Regions from separate parts of the Serratia sp. NCCP-200 genome, predicted to be linked through region 1. Evidence: predicted binding sites of a transcription regulator. Region 1 holds the regulator's gene; the other holds the start of a gene.
What was found. The regulator PurR, encoded in region 1, represses purine synthesis genes. The targets are predictions, from matches to a motif close to CANGCAAACGTTTGCNTG.

Region 2: a site for PurR is predicted at 2,576-2,593, ahead of purE (5-(carboxyamino)imidazole ribonucleotide mutase). Genes of this name have one in related genera too.

The regions. Positions count from the first base shown of each region.
Region 1 is NZ_BAAKUJ010000003.1:366,127-370,285, reverse strand. It holds gene AC6HVW_RS11880 (C40 family peptidase) at 1-187, shown strand, start outside; gene sodB (superoxide dismutase [Fe]) at 402-980, shown strand; gene cydH (cytochrome bd-I oxidase subunit CydH) at 1,042-1,131, opposite strand; gene purR (HTH-type transcriptional repressor PurR) at 1,456-2,481, shown strand; gene punR (DNA-binding transcriptional activator PunR) at 2,514-3,434, opposite strand; gene punC (purine nucleoside transporter PunC) at 3,560-4,159, shown strand, end outside.
Region 2 is NZ_BAAKUJ010000002.1:319,851-324,009, forward strand. It holds gene ybbP (putative ABC transporter permease subunit YbbP) at 1-668, shown strand, start outside; gene purK (5-(carboxyamino)imidazole ribonucleotide synthase) at 907-1,974, opposite strand; gene purE (5-(carboxyamino)imidazole ribonucleotide mutase) at 1,971-2,495, opposite strand; gene AC6HVW_RS06760 (UDP-2,3-diacylglucosamine diphosphatase) at 2,627-3,349, opposite strand; gene ppiB (peptidylprolyl isomerase B) at 3,360-3,854, opposite strand; gene cysS (cysteine--tRNA ligase) at 4,141-4,159, shown strand, end outside.

The DNA.
Region 1 (4,159 bases):
TCTGGTGTTCTTTCGCATCAACAACCGTGGCACCGCCGATCACGTTGGCGTCTATCTTGGTAACGGTAAGTTCATCCAGTCACCGCGCACCGGTGAAGAAATTCGCATCAGTCAGTTGGATAACGACTATTGGCAAAACCATTACATTGGTGCCCGCCGCGTAGTGACCCCTACCACCATCCGTTAACCTTTCACGGCTGAGCCAACTGCTCGGCCGTGCTCTCTATCACCCGCTGCAACTTTAAACAATCAGTCACTTGGCACACTTTGGATGTTCTTTTCCCTCCGAAAGTTGTTAAGATTAATAACCATAACAAAAGTGGTGCAATTGCGTTTTTCCGCCCTCGGCCCCTTAGGCCTGCAGCGTCGGAGAGGCGTATTGTCTATAAAAGGAGAAAGCAATGTCGTTTGAATTACCTGCATTACCATATGAGAAAAACGCTCTCGAACCGCACATTTCCGCAGAAACGCTGGAATACCACTATGGCAAGCACCATAACACCTACGTGGTTAACCTGAACAATCTGGTGAAAGGCAGCGAGTTCGAAGGCAAATCCCTGGTCGAGATCGTCAAGACCTCCACCGGCGGCGTGTTCAACAACGCCGCTCAGGTCTGGAACCACACCTTCTATTGGCACTGCTTATCACCGCAAGGTGGTGGCGAGCCAACGGGCGCAGTGGCAGAGGCCATCAATAAGTCATTCGGCTCCTTCGCCGCCTTTAAAGAGCAGTTCACCGATGCCGCCGTGAAAAACTTCGGCGCGGGCTGGACCTGGCTGGTGAAAAAAGCGGACGGTAGTCTGGCGATCGTCAGCACCTCAAATGCGGCAACCCCGCTGACCGGCGCAGACGTTCCGTTATTGACCGTTGACGTGTGGGAGCATGCTTACTATATCGACTACCGCAATGCGCGGCCAAAGTACCTGGAAAACTTCTGGGCGTTGGTTAACTGGGCGTTCGTGGCAGAAAACCTGGCTTAACGGCGGGTGACTAGCTAATAAGGCGCGGCATGAAGCTGCGCCTTTGTTTTTCTGCTACGGATCAGTTCAATGCGGCAATAAAACTGAACGCAATAATCATTGCCAAAGCACCCACGGTGGTGAGTAATGACATCTTCAAATTGGTATCCATATACAACTCCCTCTCAGATTGGCTTTTCCAGAGCATAAGCCACACAGTTTATACGTCAAATCATTTTCCCACAGTTCGTGATTAAAATCTTGTTATGCTTTCCCCGCTGATAATTACCGATTAGCTCTTCCACTTTTCTTCAATATGCGACAAAATCCGCAGTTCACAACTGCGTACCGATAAACTGCCCCTCCCTGTTCAAGCGATTTACGACTTCAGCACTAAAAACTCAGTTTTCGCTTATCTGGGGAAGGATCTACGCAGGCAAACGATTAACATCATACTTACATGCTGTAACATGTGGGTTTAGGAGTCATTTTTTACATGGCAACGATTAAAGATGTGGCCAAACGCGCTGGCGTTTCTACCACTACCGTTTCGCACGTTATCAATAAAACGCGTTTCGTCGCCGAAGATACCAAAACGGCCGTTTGGGCCGCCATCAAAGAGCTGCACTATTCACCTAGCGCGGTGGCCCGCAGCCTCAAGGTCAACCACACGAAATCGATCGGTTTGCTCGCCACCTCGAGCGAGGCCCCCTATTTTGCCGAAGTGATCGAAGCTGTGGAAAACAGCTGCTACAGCAAAGGCTATACCCTGATCTTGTGTAACTCGCACAATAATCTGGATAAACAGCAAGCCTATCTGGCAATGCTGGCGCAAAAACGCGTCGATGGCTTGCTGGTGATGTGCTCAGAATATCCAGATCAGCTACTGGGCATGCTGGAAGATTACCGTAATATTCCCATGGTGGTGATGGATTGGGGTACCGCGCGCGGAGACTTCACCGATACCATTATCGACAATGCCTTCGAGGGCGGTTACCTGGCAGGCCGCTACCTGATCGAACGTGGCCACCGTGACATCGGTGCCATTCCTGGTCAACTGGCGCGTAATACCGGTGGAGGTCGCCACCAGGGCTTTCTGAAAGCCATGAAGGAAGCCAACATCGAAGTGCGCGAAGAATGGATCGTGCAGGGGGATTTCGAGCCTGAATCTGGCTACAAAGCCATGCATCAGATCCTGTCGCAAAAGCATCGTCCAACCGCCGTTTTCTGTGGCGGCGATATTATGGCCATGGGGGCGATCTGCGCCGCCGATGAGCTGGGGTTGCGTGTACCGCAGGATATCTCGGTGATTGGCTACGACAACGTGCGTAATGCCCGCTACTTCACCCCGGCGCTGACCACCATTCACCAGCCGAAAGAGCGCCTGGGCGAGATGGCCTTTACCATGCTGTTGGATCGCATTATCAGCAAGCGTGAAGAATCGCAGGTGATTGAAGTACATCCAAAACTGATCGAGCGCCGCTCAGTCGCCGATGGTCCTTTTGTCGATTACCGCCGTTAACTCCTGTTGGGGCGCTGCAATACTGCGCCCGATTAACCACCCGGCTCCTCTTCACTGAGCCATTCCTGATTGAGCGTTTCGCTGTCGCCCAGATAGTCCAACAGCCAGGCCATGGCCGGAGACTGGGCGTTTTGCTGCCAGGTCAGGCAGCAGGCACTGGGCGGGAAAGGCTCATGCAGTGGCAACACTACCAATTCACCACTTTGTACCAACGGCAATACCCGATGCGCGGGTACCATGCCCACACACAGCCCGGCACGCAAACAATCTACCGCAGAAACCCAGTCCGGCACGGTCAATCGCCGCTGGTTATCCAGCGACCAGGTCACCCGCTTGGGTAAATTGCGCGAAGTATCTTCCAACAGCAACGAGGGATAAGGCCGTAGCTGTTCGTCGCGCAGCTTTCCTTGCAAGGCGGCGAGCGGATGTTTAGCATGTACTACACAGAGCCAATTCATAAAGCCCATATCGCGAAAGGCAAAACCGCCGCCCACCGGCACCGCACGCGTTGCACCAATGGCCATCTCAGCGCGGCCATCGACCAGCGCATCCCACACGCCGTTGAATACTTCCGGCTGCACCATCAGTTCTACGTCGGGGAAATGGCGATAAAAATCCAGCACCAGCTGGCGGCTGCGCTGGGGTTTGACGATCAGATCGACCGCAATCCGCAGTTGCCCGCGCCAACCGTTGGCCACCTGCTGACACTGTCGTCGGGTATCGAGCATTTTTTTGATAACAACTCGCGCCTCCTTAATAAACAGCGCCCCCGCCGGCGTGAGTTCCACATCGCGGTGACGGCGTTCAAACAGCGGCACCGCCAACCATTGCTCCAGTTGGCGCACCGTATAGCTCACAGCAGAAGGAACGCGGTGCAGCTCCTGTGCCGCCGCGCTGAAACTGCCGGTCCGCGCTACCGCATCTACCACATCGAGTGAATATTCAGACCACATATGTTTGCCTTCAAATTTTTTAACAGCACCTTGCAAATATTACCGTTTCACAAGCAGAGATCCAGCCGTATACACTTGCCGGCGCTTCAAAACCTGCGACAACATAATTTTAACGAGAAATAGCAATGCGAAATTTTGGATTTATGTTCTACCTGGCCGGCCTGAGTATGTTGGGCTATCTGGCTACCGATATGTACCTGCCCGCCTTTGGGGCAATGCAGCAGGATCTGCAAATCTCCGCTGGGGCAATCAGCGCCAGCCTGAGTATCTTCCTAGCAGGCTTTGCCTTTGCCCAGTTGCTGTGGGGGCCGCTGTCCGACCGTATTGGCCGTAAGCCCGTGTTATTGATTGGCCTAGCGCTGTTCGCCGTCGGCTGTCTCGGTATGCTTTGGGTCGAGAACGTGGCGCAACTATGGTCACTGCGCTTTATTCAAGCCATTGGCGTCTGTTCCGCCGCCGTCACCTGGCAGGCGATCGTGGTCGATCGCTACCGCGATGGCAAAGCCAACCGTGTTTTCGCCTCCATTATGCCGCTGGTCGCCCTCTCTCCGGCGCTGGCCCCACTGCTGGGTGCCTGGTTGCTCAACCATATGGGATGGCGGGCCATCTTCGCCGTGCTGTTGGGGATCACCGCCCTGCTGCTGATCCCCACCTTGCTGCTGAAAGATCGTAGCAGACTGGTACCTTCCGCCGATAAAAAGCCCAGCCTTGGCTTTATGCAGATC
Region 2 (4,159 bases), on a different contig from region 1:
TCAAGATCCAGCTGGGCGATACCTTGACGTTCAGCGGCGATACTCAATCGTTCAGTGCCAAAGTCACCAGCCTGCGGCAGGTGGATTGGGAAAGCCTGAAGCCGAACTTTTACTTTATCTTCCCGCCGGGTGCATTGGACGGCCAGCCACAAACCTGGCTGACCAGCTTCCGCTATGACGGCGACGGCAAGGTGCTGACGCAGCTCAACCGCCAGTTCCCAACCCTGAGCCTGCTGGATATCGGTTCGATCCTCAAGCAGGTCGGTGGAGTGTTGCAGCAGGTGAGCAGGGCGCTGGAGGTGATGGTGGTGCTGGTGGTGATCTGCGGCGGTCTGCTGTTACTGGCACAGGTACAGGTAGGGATGCGGCAACGTAGGCAGGAGCTGGTGGTTTACCGCACGCTAGGCGCAGGTAAACGCCTGTTGCGCGGTACGCTGTGGTGCGAGTTTGCGTTGCTTGGGCTGGTAGCCGGGATCGCGGCGGCGGTGGGGGCAGAAGCGGCGCTTTGGCTGTTGCAGACCAAGGTGTTCGACTTCCCGTGGGCACCTACGCCGGTGCTGTGGTGGGCGTTACCGCTGCTGAGTGCCTTGCTGCTCTCACTGTGTGGCGGCTGGCTTGGTGTGCGCCTGCTGCGCGGCCGGGCGTTGTTCCGCAGCTACGAAGGTTGACCCCTCACCCCAACCCTCTCCCACAGGGAGAGGGAGCTGATAGTCCCTGCACTTTTGGAAGTAAAGAGCTGATCAAGTAACTCGATCGTCACTTTAACCAGGATGAGCAGGATCAATCAGCCAGTGCTGATGAAGAATCACTATCCTTTCGGCCTAACTCGATCGGTCCCCTCTCCCTGTGGGAGAGGGTTAGGGTGAGGGGTATACACCGAGATTAAAGGCCTATCATCCCACAAGATCACCCCAGCTTTTGCTGTGCCCAGGCCAAGCCACTTTGATACTCGGCTGGCAGCAGCGGCGCTAATGCCTGTAACGCCTGTTGCAAAGAGGCCGCATCGGGATCGTTGAGATTCAGATGACCCACCTTACGCCCCTCACGCACCTCTTTCTCATACCAGTGCAAATGCACCAGCGGCAGGGCCAGCCATTGCTGGTTCACCGCCGTGCCGATCAGGTTGACCATCACCGAAGGCGTATTCACCACCGGCTTAGGCAGCGGCAGCCCCAGGATAGCCCGCAAATGCAGCTCAAACTGGCTGATGGAAGCGCCGTTCTGCGTCCAGTGGCCGCTGTTGTGGACACGCGGAGCCAGTTCGTTGATCAACAGGCTGTCGCCGACGATAAAGCACTCCATCGCCATTACACCCACGTAGTTCAACTCATCGAGGATCGCAGCCAACATCTGCTCGGCCTGCTGTTGCAATGCCGGGTTGGGCTGTGGCAGCGCCACGCTGGTACGCAGAATGCCTTCTTCGTGCAGGTTGTGGGTCAGCGGATAGAATACCGACTGGCCATCGTGACCACGGGCACCCACCAATGACACTTCGCCAGAGAAATTAATCCCCTGCTCGACGATGCATTCACCATAGTTATCCGCCGGTAGCTCAGCCTCTTGGCCCGGGCGCAAACGCCACTGGCCGCGGCCGTCGTAACCACCCACGCGGCGTTTAACGATCGCCAACTCACCCAAGGTAGCAAACACCTGAGGCCATTCGTCAGCATTTGCCAGCAATTGCCAAGGTGCGGTAGCGAGATGAAGTTGATCGAGCAGCTGCTTCTGTGTCAGGCGATCGGCCAGACGCGGGAAGATATCGCGGTTGACGAAGTTATTGTGCGTCGCCAGCTCGCGGGTCAGGGCGGTTTCTGGCCAGCGTTCGATCTCTGCGGTGATCACCGCGTTTTGATAGGGCACCGCTTCCGGCTCGGCATCCAGACCGACAGGATAAACCGCAATGCCCAACGGCTCACCGGCCTGGCGCAGCATACGCCCTAACTGGCCGTTACCCAGTACGCAAACCGGCTTCATGCATCCTCCCGTGGGTCTGGATGGTTCAGCACCTCGTCGGTCTGTGCCTGACGCCACTGTGCCAACCGCTGTGCCAGCCCGGCATCGTGCAGCGCCAGGATTTGTGCTGCCAGCAACCCGGCGTTGGCCGCACCGGCTTTGCCGATGGCGAGCGTACCCACCGGAATGCCGCGTGGCATCTGCACGATGGAATACAGGCTATCGACACCGCTTAACGCAGCGCTTTGCACCGGCACACCCAACACCGGAACCAGCGTTTTGGCCGCCAACATGCCTGGCAGATGCGCAGCACCACCGGCACCGGCGATGATCACGTCAAAACCCATGGCCTTGGCATGTTCGGCAAAGCTGAACAGCTTGTCCGGCGTGCGGTGGGCGGAGACAACTTCGACATGGAACGGGACATCCAGCGTGGTCAGAACTTCGGCCGCGGACTGCATAGTGGCCCAGTCACTTTTTGAACCCATTACGATTGCGATTTTAACCCCAGCGTTGGCGGCTGAAGTAGCGGTGGCTCCCATGAGTGCATGGCTCCTGTGATGTGGACAAACGTCGGCTGGCAGGCCGTATGAGGGCGTAGAGCATATCATGGGTACAGGGAGAGGAAAACGGTTGCGTCGACGGTTTTTACCATCAAAAGCTGGAAAACGGCCTAGAAGGGGAACTCGATCAGTTCCACGGCATCTGCCGTGACTTTAATCATTGAGCCTTGTGTATGCCAGGCTCCCAACACCGCGCGATGGGCTTTACCGTTTGGTAATGCCAGCGGATGGACTGCTGGGCGATGGGTGTGGCCGTGGATCATCCAGTGGACGTTGTGGCGCAACATGGCCTGTTCAACGGCCTGCGGGTTGACGTCCATAATCGCGGTGGATTTGTATTGGTTGCTTTGTTGGCTGCGAGCACGCATTTTAGCGGCGATCTTCAAGCGCCAGCGCAGGGGGAGCGCCAGAAAAGCACGTTGGATCCAGGTGTTATGAACTTTCTTGCGGAATTCTTGATAGGCCTGATCGTCGGTACACAGGGTATCACCGTGCAGGATCAGGATCTTGCGGCCATACAGCTCGACGACTTGCTCTTCCGGTAGCAGGATCATACCGCTCTGCTTGGCAAAGCGCTTACCCAACAAGAAATCGCGGTTGCCGTGAATGAAGTAGCAGGGCACTCCGGCCTGGTGCAACGCCTTCAGTGCGGCGGCAATTTCGCGATGCAACGGCTCGGGGTCGTCATCGCCAATCCAGGCTTCAAACAGATCGCCCAGGATATATAACGCATCGGCGTGAACGGCTTCACGCTGCAAAAAACGCAGAAAACCGGCAGTAATTGCCGGTTCCTGTACGCATAGATGCAGGTCTGCGATGAACAGCGTGCTCATGCAGCCGCGATTACTCGCTGACGGTAACGCTGGTGATCACGACATCTTCAACCGGTACATCCTGGTGCATGCCGCTGCGGCCAGTTTTTACCGCTTTGATCTTCTCGACCACGTCCATGCCTTCTGCCACTTCGGCAAATACGCAGTAACCCCAACCCTGGGAGTTTTCAGCACGGAAGTTCAGGAAGTCGTTATCTACCACGTTGATGAAGAACTGGGCGGTGGCAGAGTGTGGATCGTTGGTACGAGCCATTGCCAGGGTGCCACGGGTGTTTTTCAGGCCGTTGTTAGCTTCGTTCTTGATGGTTGCTTTGGTGTCTTTCTGACGCATACCAGGTTCAAAACCACCACCCTGAACCATAAAGCCGTTGATGACACGGTGGAAGATGGTGTTGTTGTAGAAGCCTTCACGGCAGTAGTTCAGGAAGTTTTCAACGGTAACCGGTGCCTTGTCAGCAAAGGTCTTGATAACGATATCGCCGTGATTGGTGTGGAAAGTAACCATAGTTTTAGTCCTAGCAAGATGAAATGAGCTGTCACATAGGAAGGCGTGTGAGCAATCAGACCGACTTTATAACATATCTCAATTAATCAGTCAGCAGTGGCTAGGGTGGCAGTTTCGCGGCAGAAATACACGTGTTGTTATCTTAGTCTGGATCAGGTTAATTCCGATCTCACGCAATTTTCTGCCGATCAATTCAGCAATCCTTGGGCTTGACCTTGCAATAGAGCAGCCTTCGGGTTTCAATATGCGGATATGTTTGTTATCACGCACACCACGGACAGCCCTGATGCTAAAGATATTTAATA